2 regions of the Corynebacterium kozikiae genome follow, and region 1 is predicted to be linked to the other one. Evidence: riboswitches for the same ligand, from Rfam matches in the RefSeq annotation. Region 1 holds a riboswitch; the other holds the start of a gene.

Evidence for each region. Region 1 has a riboswitch for cobalamin ahead of NQ018_RS10355 (energy-coupling factor ABC transporter permease). Riboswitches for the same ligand answer to the same signal wherever they lie in the genome.
Region 2: it holds a riboswitch for cobalamin, as region 1 does, so the genes downstream of both, NQ018_RS09725 (FecCD family ABC transporter permease) here and NQ018_RS10355 (energy-coupling factor ABC transporter permease) in region 1, are expected to answer to the same signal.

Annotation. Positions count from the first base shown of each region.
Region 1 is NZ_JANIKJ010000024.1:9,712-17,419, reverse strand. Features, by position in the region: gene NQ018_RS10385 (hypothetical protein) at 1-51, shown strand, start outside; gene NQ018_RS10380 (putative quinol monooxygenase) at 88-411, shown strand; gene ppk2 (polyphosphate kinase 2) at 414-1,280, shown strand; gene NQ018_RS10370 (HAD family hydrolase) at 1,369-2,208, opposite strand; gene NQ018_RS10365 (3-hydroxyisobutyryl-CoA hydrolase) at 2,396-3,433, shown strand; gene NQ018_RS10360 (DUF6882 domain-containing protein) at 3,448-4,689, opposite strand; cobalamin riboswitch at 4,911-5,037, shown strand; gene NQ018_RS10355 (energy-coupling factor ABC transporter permease) at 5,106-5,795, shown strand; gene NQ018_RS10350 (energy-coupling factor ABC transporter substrate-binding protein) at 5,799-6,158, shown strand; gene cbiQ (cobalt ECF transporter T component CbiQ) at 6,225-6,971, shown strand; gene NQ018_RS10340 (energy-coupling factor ABC transporter ATP-binding protein) at 6,995-7,708, shown strand, end outside.
Region 2 is NZ_JANIKJ010000019.1:25,456-33,163, forward strand. Features, by position in the region: gene NQ018_RS09700 (DUF418 domain-containing protein) at 1-237, opposite strand, end outside; gene NQ018_RS09705 (heat shock protein transcriptional repressor HspR) at 251-625, opposite strand; gene dnaJ (molecular chaperone DnaJ) at 638-1,813, opposite strand; gene NQ018_RS09715 (ABC transporter substrate-binding protein) at 1,991-3,061, opposite strand; gene NQ018_RS09720 (ABC transporter ATP-binding protein) at 3,099-3,896, opposite strand; gene NQ018_RS09725 (FecCD family ABC transporter permease) at 3,893-4,936, opposite strand; cobalamin riboswitch at 4,986-5,171, opposite strand; gene grpE (nucleotide exchange factor GrpE) at 5,287-5,916, opposite strand; gene dnaK (molecular chaperone DnaK) at 5,916-7,708, opposite strand, start outside.

The DNA of each region.
Region 1 (7,708 bases):
CAAGGGGAGGAGCTTGATTGGCTGCGGGCGCTCGCGGCTGGGAATAACTAGCTGCGGGCGGGCAGATTTTCGCCTACGTTGGAAACCATGATTTTGATTAACGTGCGCTACCAAGTCCGCCCCGAATACCAAGAGACGTTCCTTGAAGAAACGGCGTGGTTCACCGAGGCCACCCGTGCTGAGGAAGGCAACATCTTCTTCGATTGGTACCGCAGCCCAGACAACCCCGGTGAGTTCCTGCTCATCGAGGCATTCCAGGATGATGCTGCTGAGGCTCACGTCAATTCCGCTCACTTCAAGCGTGCTCAGGAGGAGCTGCCCAAGTACCTTGAGCGCACCCCAGACGTGATCAATACGCTCATTCCAGAGAAGACGGAGTGGGATAAGCTCGTGGAATTTGAGGTGAAGTAGCAGTGGCAAAACCAAAGAAGCTGGCCAAAGAGGCCTATGAGAAAGAGCTCAAGCGCCTACAGGCTGAGCTCGTGGAGATGCAGCAGTGGGTGGTGGAAACCGGCGCCCGCGTGGTGATCGTGATGGAGGGCCGCGACGCCGCCGGCAAGGGCTCCGCCATCAAGCGCATCACCCAATACCTCAACCCGCGCACCTGCCGCATTGAGGCGCTGCCCGCACCGAACTCTCGTGAGCAGGGGCAATGGTACTTCCAGCGCTACATTGAGCGCCTGCCAACCGCTGGTGAGATCGTGATCTTTGACCGCTCTTGGTACAACCGCGCGGGCGTGGAGCGCGTGATGGGCTTCTGCACCTCTGCCGAGTACCGCCGCTTCCTGCACCAGGCACCAATTTTCGAGCGAATGCTCGTGGAAGACGGCATCATCCTGCGCAAATACTGGTTCTCTGTGTCCGATGAGGAGCAGATTGCCCGCTTCAAGTCCCGCCGCAATGACCCCCTGCGTCGTTGGAAGCTCTCCCCGATGGACCTGCAGTCCATCACCCGCTGGGAGGACTACTCCCGGGCAAAGGATGAAATGTTCATCCACACGGACATCCCCTCCGCGCCGTGGTACACGGTGGAGTCTGAGGATAAGAAGCGTTCCCGTATTAACGTGATCAGCCACCTGCTTTCCACCATCCCCTATGAGCACATTGAGCGCGAGCTGCCGGAGATCCCGGAGCGCCCCGAGTCCAACAATGACTACGAGCGCCCGCCGCGCGAAGACTTCCGCTACGTGCCCGATGTTGCGGCGCAGTTGGAGGTAAAGGGCGAAAAGAAAGGGAAAAAGTCAGGGAAGGGCAAGAAGACGAAAAAGTCTGGCAAGTAGGCTGAGGGCTTGAGGGAAGCGTTCCGACGCCCCCACGCCGCACCTCCAAAGGCCCCAGGGCCCCCAAGATTGTGGGGTGCTGGGGTTTTTAGTTGAGGAGTTCTTCAAGGACCGTGAGCACGCCATGCTCGGTGTTTGGCGGGGCGATGCGAGTGGCCACCTCTTTGATTTTGGGGTGTGCGTTTTCCATTGCCACCGCGGTCCCCGCGGCTTGTAGAAGCTCGAGGTCGTTGAGGAAGTCCCCGAAGGCGATGGTGCGTTCCATGGGGATGTCCAGTGCCTGTGCGAGCAGACGCAAACCCACGCCCTTGTTGGCTTCCGGTGCCATGAGGTCAATCCAGTGCGCACCGGAAATCACCAGGCTGAGGTCCGGCGCCACGCCGCGCAGCAGGGGAGCGGCCACGGTTTCCGCATCGGGGAAAGAAAACACGGCAAGTTTAATCACCTGGTCATTGACGTGCTCGTGCAGGTCCTCCACCCGCTCGAGGCGGTGGTAGTACTTGATGCCCTCTTTCAGAAATTCGTTGTCGGTGCGGCTCACAAAAGCTCCGTCGGCCCGGCAGAGCACCACGCCCCAGTCCAAGTCAGTGTTCTCGATGGTTTCGATCACCGCGTGGGCGTCCTTGGGGGCAAGGGTGGTGGTGGAGACGATCTCGCCCTCGTGGTACACCACAGTGCCGTTTTCCGCGATGACGCTGATCTGGTTGCCTGCAACCCGATCAAACTGGTCCAGCAGGGTGTAAAGCTGGCGCCCACTCGCCGGGGCGAAAGCCCACCCCTGCGCATGGAGGCGGTCCAGCAGCGGCCAGAAGTCATCTGGGATTTGGTGATTGCCATCCAAGAGGGTGCCATCCATGTCCGTTGCAATCAGGCCGGTGTAAGTGCCGCGGCGGGGTGCAGAAGTTGGGGCGGGGGTGGGGATATTCATGCCAAATTGGTCTTTCAAGTTATTCACTAGGATTCATGTGTGCTGCACCCATTGTGCCAGTTCGGGAGGACAGCATGGGCCCGCAGTTCTGCGCGTGAAACCAAAGGGGGTAGTTGTGCCCCTCACATCCACATTTCTATGGTGATCTGAGCCACCCGAAGTGTGCGCTGATGGTAAGAATGAGGGCATGGCTCTCAAACATGCAGATCACAAAGATTCCCCGGTGCGCGCCTATGTGCTCAACTCCACGGGCGTGCTGGAACTCAACCGCCCCAAGGCGTTGAACTCGTTGAATCACGAGATGGTGGACATCATCGACCAAGCCTTAAGCGAGTGGGAAACCGATGATGCAATCCACCGCGTGGTGATTTACACGGAGTCCAACAAAGGCTTCTGCGCCGGCGGGGATGTTCGCGCAGCCCGCGAGCACATCCTGGCGGGCGAGGAAGAGCGCGCTGATGCGTACTTTGTGGAGGAGTACGCCATGAACAACCGCATTGCCACCTTCCCCAAGCCCTATGTGGCGTTGATTGACGGCGTGGTGATGGGCGGTGGCCTTGGGGTGTCCGTGCATGGTTCCCACCGTGTGATCAGCGAGCGTGCCTTCGGAGCAATGCCGGAAATGGCGATCGGCTACATCCCAGACGTGGGCGTGCCCTTTGTGCTGCAGCGGGTGGGGCAGGCGTCCCTTGCGCTCGCTAACTTTGTGGTGCTCACCGGCTGGCGCCTGAGCGCCGCTGATTTGCTGTGGACGGGCATCGCCACCGACGTGGTGCATTCCGAGCACATGCAGTTGTTCCGGGAGATGCTCATTGCGGAGGACATCGATGACGCCCTGGAGCGCTACGGCACGGAACTGGAGGAGGAAAGCGAGCTGGCCAAGTGGGCCGAGGACATCGAGGCCACCTTTGCCGGCCCCAGCTTTGCCGAAATCGAGCAAGCGGTTGCCCAGCATCCCAATGAGAAGTTCCGCGAGCTCGTAGCCCAGCACTTCGCAGCAGCCTCCCCGAGCGCATTGGTGGCTGCGGCCGAACTCATGGCAGCCAGCGCGAAATGCACCACGGTCCGCCAAGAATTGGACCTTGAGATCACCTTGGGTGAGTACGTCCGCCGCCTTCCGGACTTTGTTGAAGGCGTGCGCGCGGTGCTGGTGGACAAAGACCGCCAGCCCAACTTCCCACCAGCAGTCGATGTCGCGGAGGTTCGCGCAGCGCTTCGGCAGTAATCTTCAGCGATCGCCTAGGCGCTGCTCCCCGGGATACTTGCGCCTGCTTCGACGCCACCGCCGCGAGACTGCATGTAGAAGCGCCACGCCCGGGCCGCGTCGATACCCTCCGGCACCGGCGTGCGTTCTACCGCCTGCATCACCTCCGAGGTGAGTGGCGGAAGCTGGAGGCTTGGGGAGCGCAGCAGGAAGGTGCCTTGGTGTTCCCCGATGGGTCCGCTCCAGAGAATCCAGGCTTGGAGGATGGACTTTGCGGCGCTGACCGCGAGGGGGCTTGTTTGCGGCGTGGTGAACTCTTTGAGTCCGTGCTCGAGGGCGAAGTCGAGTGCCCCGCGTGCGAGCTTTGCTGCTGGGAACTGGGAAAACCCGGGGTGAAACCAGGACCAAGTTCCGTCCACGGCGAGCAGCAATGCCTGCAGTTCGTGCTCGCCCACTCGGACCATGCTGTGGGTAAGGCTGACATCGCCCACGCCTTGCTGCCAATCCTGCGCCCCAAAGGTGGCCTCGGCGAACAGCTTGTGCTCGTGGGCAAGGTAGAAGGCGTCCGACGCCACCTCCGCAGTGGTGATCGCAGAGACTAGTTGCTGCGTCTGCAGGTTGACCGTGGTGATGGTGCCTTTCTGATCACGCAGGTGAAATAGGTGTGCGGAATCAGCTATTTGGTGAGCGGCCTGCTCTGGCGTTGCCTCGATTGCACCCCCATTTGCACCCTTATCGAGGTTTCCCTTGGCCACCGCAAGGCCGCGGGCGGCGGCATAAGAGGTGAGCGCACGTTCCAGATCCAAGTCCTTGGGTAGCTGGCCCAGTCCCAGTGTGATTGCAGCTCGTGGGGTGAGTGCGAGGGCATCACCGACCATCACCACTACGTGAAAAGCTTCGTGTTCTGTGCCTTCTGGTGTGGGGTCAGTGATAGGTACCTGGAATACGGGACCGTTTCCATGCAGCGTGCGCGCGGCGGCTACCAGATCAGGGTGGAAGGGGTGCGTGCCGCTGAGTTCCGGGATATTCCAGGTTTGGTTGTTGTGTGCCCATGTCCAAGAGTTGTGCGTGCAGTGGGCAACCACGATGCCACGGAAGCCAACGGGGCCCGCTGCGCTGTCGGCAATAATCTCGTAGTTGGGGGTGCCACCTACGGGGTTGAATCGCACGTTTTCAATCTGACCCAGGTTGTGTTGGAACGCCCAGGACTTCTCAATTTGGTGGAAAAAGCCGTCGGTGAGGACATCCTTGAGCTGGGTAGGGTCTGAAACATCCACAGGGTGCTCACTTTCGCAGTGCAGGGTCCGAATTGCATGGTCCGAATGTGGGCCGCGTATAGGGGCCAGTACCAGCGTAGTAGCTCTTGGCTCCTTGGTTGCGGAGGCCGGCGGCACGTGCGATGACCGTCGGTATGAAAGTGAGGAAGCTTGACCGGGGGGGTTCTGTGGGGTGGCGAGTGAGGAGCTGAGTGATAAGGTCATTACCGAGGGCGCAACAACGGGAATGCCGGTGTAAATCCGGCAGCGGGCCCCGCCACTGTCACCACCAAATACGCAGGTGACCTCACTGCTTTCGGGCGGGAAGGGGAAACCACTAAGGATTTGCGGGTGGAAGCCAGGAGACCGGTTGCGCCCCAAAGGTATAGCGCAAGCCCACGGGGATCTGGGCTCATACGGAAAGAAGTGTAAAACTTATGCATATTGCAGAAGGGTTCCTCCCCGTCACGCATTGTGTGGCGTGGGCAGCGGTAGCAACGCCGTTTGTAGCACACGGCGCAGTGGCTGTGAAGAAGCAGCTCAAGGCTCAGCCGGAAACCAAACTGCTGCTCGCCGCAGCCGGCGCGTTTAGCTTTGTGCTCTCCGCAATCAAAATCCCCTCCGTCACTGGATCTTCCTCACATCCAACAGGTACGGCGCTGGGAGCAGTGCTGTTCAAACCACCGGTCATGGCTCTCTTGGGCACCTTGGTGTTGTTCTTCCAAGCGCTGCTGCTTGCCCACGGAGGCATCACCACCCTAGGGGCCAATGTGTTCGCAATGGCGATTGTGGGCCCGTGGGTGGCTTATGGCGTGTGGCGGGCAAGCCGCGGCGCCGGGGCGAGCATGGACCTAGCGGTGTTTCTTGCGGCGCTATTGGGCAACCTTGCCACATACGTTGTCACCGCCACCCAGTTGGCGTTGGCGCACCATGCGCAGGGTCTGGTGCAGGCGTGGCTTACGTTTATGGGGCTGTATGCGCCTACCCAGGTTCCCATCGCGGTGATTGAAGCGATTGTCACGGTGCTCATTGTTCGTGCACTGAGCAAGATTGCCGTACCTGAGTTGCAACGCCTCGGTTTCCTACCAGAGCCAGCGCAGCCGGTGGCACAGAAAGTGGGGATCTAGGCCATGGCAGACACACTCAAGCACACAAAGGCCGGCTCAACCCCAGGCGAAAAAGGCTCCAAGGGCAGCTCCTTGCTGCTCGCCGGAATCGCCATCGTGGTGGCCGCATTCCCCATGTTCATCAACCTTGGTAATCGCGACTCCGAAGAACCCTTCGCAGGCACTGATGCCGCAGCCGAAGGCCTGGTGGAGGAAGTCAATCCGGAATACGAGCCGTGGTTTGACCCCCTCATCGGGGAACTCCCCGGCGAGGTAGAGTCCGGGTTGTTTGCCCTCCAGGCGGCACTCGGCGCGAGCGTGCTGGGCTACGCCATCGGCGTGTACCGCGGGCGCACCAAAGAGCAGGAGCGCACTCAGGAATAACTTCCTGCCTCCTCGAAAAACACCCCAACACCCCAACACCCCAGCCCCCTAAGACTTTGTGAGTACATGAATCAGCTCGAATACGCCGCGCTGCACAGCCGTTGGGCCCCACGCCCCGCGGCGGAGAAGGCGCTCCTGCTGCTGGGGGTGCTGGTATTGGTGGTGGCGCTCCCTTTCGGCTACGCCTGGTTGCTGATCGCTGGGGTGCTCACCGCAACTGTGATCGCCGCGCGGCCGCCGCTGAAACTGCTGCTCGCGCTGGTAGCAGCGCCCATCGCTTTCTTGGTGGTGGGCGTGCTCCCACTGGTGGTGGCGATCACCGGCGATGGCCTGGTACTCATCGACGGCGGTGTCCGCAACGCCGCAACACTGCTTCTGCGCAGCTTGTTGGCCACGTGGGCCACTGTGCTCTACGCGCTCACCACGCCGCTGCCGCAGACAATCGCGCTGTTGTATCGCCTTCACATCCCAGGGTTCATCATCGAGCTCATGGTCTCCATGTATCGCATGGTGGCGCTGCTCGTGGCCACCGCACGCAGCGTCTTCTTGGCCCAGCAGGCCCGGTTGGGGTATTCGAGTAGGCGCCGCTGGGTGGCGTCGGCAGCTTCTTTGGGGGCGAGCCTGTTTGTTACCTCTTTTGCGCGGGCCCGCCGCCTTGCCGAGGGCCTGGAGCTGCGCGCGGACCCCCAAGCAACGCTTGTAGCTGGTGGTGAGCTCGGCGCGCATGGGCGGGCGGGATTCCTGTGTGTGACGCTCGCGTTGTTAGTGTGTATCGCAGGTATTGGTGCGATGCAGGAAGGCTTGCTGTGGTGAGGTCGTTGCTCGGGTGCACAGACGTGCACTTTTCTCGCGGTGAGCAGCACATTCTGCGCGGCGTCACCCTCAACATCGCCGCAGGTGAGCGTATCTGTTTGCTGGGTAGAAATGGCGCGGGCAAGTCCAGTCTCATGCGGATTCTGGCGGGGTCTTGGCGTGCCGACGCCGGCCAGGTGCTGATCAACGGCGCGCCCGTTGCGGCGTCGCGGAAGGCACGCAATCAGGTGCGCGCGTTTGTGCAAATGGTGTTGCAGGAGCCAGACGACCAGCTCTTTGCCACCTCAGTGGCCGCAGACGTAGCTTACGGACCTACCAACATGGGGCTGGATGCTGCGCAAGTGCAGGAGCGGGTCGAGGAGGTACTCGCGAGCTTGGGCATCGCCGATCTTGCTGACGCTGTGCCACACCAACTTTCTTTTGGCCAGCGCAAAAGGGTGGCCCTCGCCGGCGCGCTTGCGATGCGCCCGAGCGTGCTCCTCCTTGATGAACCCACCGCCGGGCTGGACCCCGAGGGCACCAGCGCCCTGATTGAGACCCTGGAAAACCTGGGTACTGCGCTGCTGTTTTCCACCCATGACGTCAACGCTGCCTGGCGCTTAGCTACCCGCTTCGTGGTGCTCCACGATGGTGAGCTGCATTCCGGCGGGGTGGAAATGATCACTGATCACGCATTCATGAAGGCCGCCGGTCTGGAGGTGCCGTGGGCACCCATCGTCTCGGCGGCCTTGGGGCGT
Region 2 (7,708 bases), on a different contig from region 1:
GATGCCGTATCCCAGCAGCGTGGAGAACAGGGCGATGCCGCGCACATGCACGAACATTGCGCCAAACAGGCCGGCCATGGAGTCGGCGGTGTTGCGCACGATCCCGAATCCAGTCTCCCCCGCGTCCCCCGACCACGCCGTAATTGCATTTGCAATGGCGATGCCTAATAAGGCAAAACCACGCGCGAGGTCGGGGGCAACAAGTCTGCGGGAATACTGCGTATCCAGGGAATCCATGCCCTCCTTTTTACTATGAGGAGGAGGAAGAGCGCCCTCGACGCGGCTGCCACATCACCACGGCAGTTGAACGCGGCACGTGCACAATCTCCCCTTTGGGCCTGGCTACTTGGCGGCGCAGTTGCTCATTTTCGCGCTTGAGCTGCTCATTTTCGCGCTTTAGCTCAATGATGGCTTTGATCCCCGCAAGGTTGACTCCCTGATCCTGGGAAAGCGACTGAATCTCCCGCAACATGGAAATATCGTTCTCGCTGTACCTACGCCCGCCACCAGATGTGCGCTCCGGCGTGACCAGACCCATGCGGTCATAGGTGCGCAAAGTCTGCGCGTGCATCCCGGAAAGCTCCGCAGCAACCGAGATCACATAGGTTGTCCGTTCTGTACTCATGGTTCTCACCTCCTAAGCGTTGCCCGCCCATCCCTGGCGCGGGTCAAATCCGGCATCGCGCTCCGCCTGCGCATAGGTTCGCAGTGCGGTTGTGGCATCTACGTCGAGCGTCGGCGGCACTTGCACAACGACGCGCACAAGGAGGTCTCCAGCAGCGCCAGTCTTGCGCGGCACTCCTTTCCCTCGCACGCGCAACACGCGCCCGTCGGGAGTTCCCGCCGGGATCTTCACAGTCACCCGACCATCGAGCGTGGGCACGGAGACGGTCCCGCCGAGGGCTGCCTCGGCGAAGGAGATTGGCACCGTAAGCTCAAGGTCTTGGCCGTCGCGGGTAAAGACGGGGTCGGCGTCAACGTGGACGGTCACAAAGAGATCGCCTGCTGGGGCGCCGTTGTGCCCGGCTTCGCCCTGGCCTGCGAGGCGAACTTTTTGGCCGTCGCGGATGCCCTGTGGGATGCGCACCGTGATGTCCCTGGTTTTGCGCTGGGTACCGGTGGCGTTGCAATCCGGGCAGGGGTCGGTGATCTTCTTGCCGGTACCGCCACAGTCTTTACACGGTGCACTGAAGCCAAAGGCACCGCGGTTCTCACTGGTAAACCCTGTTCCTTGGCAGGTGGGGCAGTTCTGCGGTTGGCCCGACTTCGCGCCCGAGCCGTGGCAGGTTTGGCACGGAACCTCACCGGTGAGCTTTACCGGAATGGTGGTGCCGCGCGCGACCTCGCGGAAGCTAATTCGGATGGAGGTTTCTACGTCTTGTCCCCGCGGCGGCGCAGTTGTGTTGCGAGTACCACTGCCGCGGTTGAAAATGCCACCGAAGATATCCCCCAAAGGGCCCTCTTGGCTAAATCCTCCGCCTCTTTGAGTGAAGATGTCTTGGAAGTCGAATCCTTCTTGCGCTTGGCGAAACCCGCCGGGAAAGCCGGCGCCTCCTGCCTGACCAAATCCGCGAGACGCCATCCGGCGGAAATCGTCATACTCTTTACGCTTTTCTGGGTCACCCACCACGTCATATGCCTCGGCCACGGCTTTGAAGCGCTCCTCCGCGGCTGCGTTGCCGGGGTTGGAATCCGGGTGGTTTTCGCGAGCAAGCTTGCGATACGCCTTTTTAATCTCCGCCTCGGTAGCGGTTTTGGATACACCGAGGTCCTTGTAGTAGTCCTTCTCAGCCCACTCTGGTTTTGGTGCCATAATGCGCACACCTTTCTTTCCTGTTCACTAAAAGTTGAGTCTAGTGGACGCAACGCTCACGTTGGAGTTTTTATTGCACCCTGGGTGTGCGAGCGAAACCCAGCCGTGCACGTGAGCGCATAAAAACACCACGCGGCCAAACACTCGGCAGCGTGGTGTGATGGGAGAAGAAAGAACCTAACCGCGCGTGTACTCCTGACCCGGTACGGAATCAGGCAGGGCCAACTCTGGGGCGATGGTGCTTTCTGGGACAAGCTTGAAGTACTCGAGGGCCTTACGCACATGCTCCGCGGCATCGACGTTCAGCGGCGACTCACACCACATGGCGTAGGGAAGGTTGATAAAGCGGTTTTCCTTCACGGCCGGCAGATCCTTGGTCACCGGGTGACTGCGCAGCAGCTCCACTTTCTCTTCCAGCGTTTGGCCGGGGTAATCCACAAACGCGATGGCGTCGGGTTGCTGCTCAGCGATTGCCTCCCAGTTCACCGATACCCACGTATCCTCCACACCCTCCATTGCGTTCTTGGCGCCTGCCGCCTCGATGATGCCCTGAGGAGCGCCCCAACGGCCAGAGGTGAATACGGTGTCAGTGCCGGAGTCGAAGACCAGCACCACGGGCTCCTTGGTTGCTTCCGGTGCGGCCTCCAGCGCGTCTAGGCGCTTGTCAAAGCGCTGCACGGCCTCCTTGGCCTCCTTCTCATTGCCGGTGAGCAGGCCAATGTTGTGGAGGTCTTCGCGCACTGCGTCGTAGGGGTTGATCACCCCGCGGCCCTCCCCGTCCTGCTGACGGCAGGACTCCGAGAGCACGTAGGTAGCAATGTCGTACTCGGCCAAGCGCTCTGGGGTGATGCCCTTGTCTTCGCTCAGACCGTAGCCCCAGCCAGCCACGTAGACGTCGGCTTGCGATGCCACGATCTCCTCAAGCGTGGGGTACTTCTCCGCGATCTCTTCCTTCGACGCGATGGCGTCACCGTAGGCGGCCTGCAAGATGTCCAAGTCGCGCTGCATGGAGCTCACGGCGGTCACTGCGTCAATTGCGTCGGCAGCCAGCACGAGGGACATGATGTTACCGTCATTGACCAGCATCTTCTTGGCTTCACCTGGGTAGGTCACCTCCTGGCCACAGTTGGTCAGGGTGATCGACGCCTGATCGCCCTCCGCTTGCGGCGCATCACCTGAAGAGGTGCAGCCCACGAGGCCGAGGCCACACAGAGTAAATACTGCGAGGGTTTTGTTCCAAGTTTTCATGGGGTTTCCTCCATCCCAAAATGGGGTTTTGTTCTAATTAGTCTTCAAATTTTTCAGTGAGCAGGTGCGGATGCCGGAGAGCCTCCACGTGCTCGATGTGGGAGCGCACCCCAAAGACCTGTTGCACAACGTCTTGCGTGAGAACGTCAACAGGCGATCCGTCAGCGAATACCGAAGCCTCATGCAGCACTATCACGCGGTCGAAGTAGGTGAGGACGAGGTCGAGGTCGTGAATCGCCGCAACGACGGTACTGTGAGACTCTCGCACCATATTGAGCACCTGATGCTGGTGGCATACATCGAGGTGGTTGGTTGGCTCATCAAGCAGGAGGAATGGGCTCCGCTGTGCGATACCACGGGCGATCACCACGCGCCTGCGCTGGCCGCCAGAAAGCTCACCGCTATTGCGCCCGGCGAGGTTCTCAATCCTCATGAGCTGGATCGCGGCCTGAACGGCCTCATGATCGCTGGCCCGCATCACTCCAAAACGCGAAGAGTACGGGAGGCGGCCCAAGCTCACAAAGTCGATAACTTCCATCTCAAAGGGAGGCTGCTCCTCCTGCGCCACAAACGCGAGTTGCTGTGCCCGCTGCCGCGCCGGCATCGACCGCAAGGACTCCTCACCGACGAGGATCTTCCCACCACTGGGTTCCATGACACCTGCTAGCAACTTAAGCAGGGTGGACTTCCCCGCACCGTTCGTGCCCACGATGGCCGTCATTTGTTCCGGCTGCAGCGTGAGGTCCAGATCCCGCAAGATTGGCTGATCGCCGTTGTGGTACGAAAAGGTCAGGCCGCGCGCCTTGAGGAGCGCGCCATGTTGCACACAATTCATTCCATACCTCCATAGCGATAACTATTCTTCGCCATCAGGTAGAGGAACAGCGGTGCACCGATAAGTCCCGTGACCACGCCGAGCGGCATCTCCTGGGAACCACCAATCACACGCGCCAACACATCCACCCAGAGCATGAACAACGCCCCGCCCGTGAGGGCAACCGGAATAAGCAAGCGATGCGACGCGCCCACGAGAATTCGAGCAGCGTGGGGAATCACCAGGCCCACAAAGCCGATGCCCCCGGCCACGGCCACAATCGAGCCAACCAGCACCGACTGTGCAAGAAACAAACCCATCCGCAACTTAGGCACTTCCACACCCACGGCTGCGGCCGTCTCCCGTCCCGTTGCCAAAGCGTCCAACTGTCTACTCCACATCACAAAGTATGTGCTCACCAGCAACACCGCCACGAGCGGGAACCAGAGCTTTGCCCAGGTAGCGCCCGCGACACTGCCCAACATCCAGAACATCACGGACTGCGCTGCACGCGGATCTGGGCCTGCAAACACCATAAAGCTGGAGAGTGCGGAAAACGCTGCCGAGAGCACCACGCCACCCAGGACGAGGCGCAGAGGCGTCAAACCAGCGCGCGTGCGAGCAAAAGCCATGATGGCAAACGACGCAGCCGCCGCACCCACCAGGGCGCCCACGGTGAGTGCGGAAACGGGCAGGCTGCCAAACCAGCCAAACAGAATGACAGCAGTAGCACCCACACCTGCGCCTGAAGAAATACCAAGAATGTAGGGGTCTGCAAGAGGGTTGCGGACAAGCGTCTGCATGGCCACGCCAGACACTGCAAGACCAGCACCAACAATGAGAGCCAACAAACTCCGAGGAAGACGCAGATCCCACACAATAGAATCCACACTCTTGGGTACGGCGGCCTCCTGGCCCAAGACGTGCGACGCCAAAACGGACCACGCTTGAGAAAAACTCACCTCTGCAGAGCCCAGCACAAGGGCTGCAACCAAACTCACACAAGCGAGAGCGCAGCCCACACCGATAATCACGGAAGCCGTGAGAATTCGCCGTTGCATGGGCAAGCCAACGTGCCTTTCATAGTGACCAGAAGCAGATCGCGCACTCCCGATCATCCCACTCGGTGCAAGGTTTTCGGACTCCATAAGACAAGAATCTCGGCCATCTGTAATGAGCTCTTCCCAGGATGCCCAGTGGGCTCACCCAGTTCACGGCCAAGTGCTTACGTTACCGCTGCGCGTCAGTTCCAGATTCTCACTGGATTCCCGTTGAACACCGACTTTCACATTGATCTTTGCGAAATGAACTATATATTCATGAACGAAGATCAGTCCTAGGCTAACACACGAAAATGAGCCCCCAACCGAAACTGGTTCGGGGGCTCATTGCTCTCTGCGCGAGCAGCAGGCTACTCGGCAGGCGCTTCTTGCGGCTGCACTACTTCTTGTGGCTCGGCCGGGTCGGCGATGATCACCATTGCAGTACGCAGGAGGCGCTCGCCTGCTTGGTAGCCTCGGCGCAACACGGTACCAATCACCTTTTCGTCTCCAGTGGAGAGGTCCTGCACGGCCTCGTGACGCTCGGCATCAAAGGGGTCACCCTCTTCAGCGAAGGCTTCCACCTTGTGGCCGTCGAGGACGCCCACCAACTTATCGCGGAAGACTTTGAGCGGTCCCTCGGCGAGGTCACCGTGCTTCTCGGCGAGCTCAAGGTCATCGAGCAACGGCAGCAACGTGGTGATCACCTGTGCTTTTGCCAGCTCTACCGTTGCTTGGCGCTCCCGCTCGGTCCTACGCCGGTAGTTAGCGTACTCCGCGGTGATCCGTTGCAGATCTTCAGTGCGCTCATCAAGCTGCGCCTGCAGATCGCCTGCGGCACCCGCCTCATGGCGATCCACCTCAGAGCCATCCACCTCAGCGCCCTCTAGGGTTTCGGCGGCACCTTCCGCTGCAACCTGTTCACCTTCGGCGCTGGGGGCGTCGGTAAGCAACTCCTCCTCAACCTCGGGTACGTCGGGGTTTTGGTTTTGGTCAGACATTACTTCTTGTCCTCGTCCTCATCTACAACCTCTGCGTCCACCACGTTGGGGTCGGCGTCAGCGGCATCCTGGGCGTTGGCCTGGGCTGCTTCGGCTTCGTAGATTTGCTTGCCCATTTCCTGGGATTCGGTGGAGAGCTTGTCTACGGCTGCCTTGATGGCCTCGATGTCGCTGCCCTTGAGGGCCTCGTCCACGGCGTCGGCGGCTTCGTTGACCTTGGTCTTCACGTCCTCAGAAACCTTCTCGCCGTTTTCCTCCAGGAACTTACGGGTCTGGTAAGCCATGGACTCAGCGGAGTTGCGGATTTCCTGCTCCTCGCGGCGCTTCTTGTCCTCTTCCGCGTGGGCCTCGGCGTCCTTCACCATGCGGTCGATCTCTTCCTGGGAGAGGCCGGAGCCGTCCTGGATCTTGATGGTGTTTTCCTTACCGGTGCCCTTGTCCTTGGCGGTGACGTGGACGATGCCGTTGGCGTCGATGTCAAAGGTCACCTCGATCTGTGGCACACCCTGTGGCGCAGGCGCAATGCCGCCGAGCTCAAAGGAACCAAGCAGCTTGTTGTCCGCCGCCATCTCACGCTCGCCCTGGTAGACCTGAATCTGCACGGATGGCTGGTTGTTTTCAGCCGTGGTGAAGGTCTCGGAGCGCTTGGTCGGAATGGTGGTGTTGCGCTCGATGAGCTTGGTCATCAAGCCACCCTTGGTCTCAATTCCCAGGGAGAGTGGGGTGACGTCCAGCAGCAGCACGTCCTTGACTTCGCCGCGGAGCACACCGGCCTGGAGTGCAGCGCCAACTGCCACTACCTCGTCTGGGTTCACGCCCTTGTTTGGCTCGCGGCCACCGGTGAGCTCCTTGACCAGGTCAGATACTGCAGGCATGCGGGTGGAGCCACCCACCAGCACCACGTGGTCGATCTCGGAGACGGACACACCGGCATCCTTGATTACCTGGTTGAACGGGGTCTTGGTGCGGTCCAGCAGATCCTGGGTAAGGCGCTGGAACTCAGTGCGAGAAAGCGTCTCGTCCAGGAACAGTGGGTTCTTGTCTGCATCAACGGTGATGTATGGCAGGTTCACGGTTGCGCTCTGGGAGGAGGACAGCTCAATCTTTGCCTTCTCGGCTGCTTCGCGCAGACGCTGCATGGCCATCTTGTCCTTGGAGAGGTCCACGCCGGAGGACGCCTTGAAGCGCTCTACCAGCCAGTCCACGATGCGCTGATCCCAGTCATCGCCACCGAGCTCATTGTCACCGGCGGTTGCGCGGACTTCCACCACGCCGTCGCCGATTTCCAGCAGGGAGACGTCAAAGGTACCGCCACCGAGGTCAAACACCAGGATGGTCTGCTCCTTCTCGCCCTTCTCCAGGCCGTATGCGAGCGCGGCTGCGGTTGGCTCGTTCACGATGCGCAGCACGTTGAGGCCCGCGATCTGGCCGGCTTCCTTGGTTGCCTGGCGCTGTGCGTCGGAGAAGTATGCGGGAACGGTAATCACGGCATCGGTGACGTCCTCACCAAGGTATGCCTCTGCGTCCCTCTTCAGTTTCTGCAGGGTACGGGCGGAAATTTCCTGTGGGGTGTAATTCTTCTCATCGATGCCAACAGTCCAGTCAGTGCCAATGTGGCGCTTGACGGAGCGGATGGTGCGGTCCACGTTGGTCACCGCCTGGTTCTTGGCGGACTGGCCAACCAGCACCTCACCATTCTTGGCAAAAGCCACCACGGATGGGGTGGTGCGCGAACCCTCGGAGTTCGCAATAACTACGGGCTCACCGCCCTCAAGAACGGCAACTACGGAGT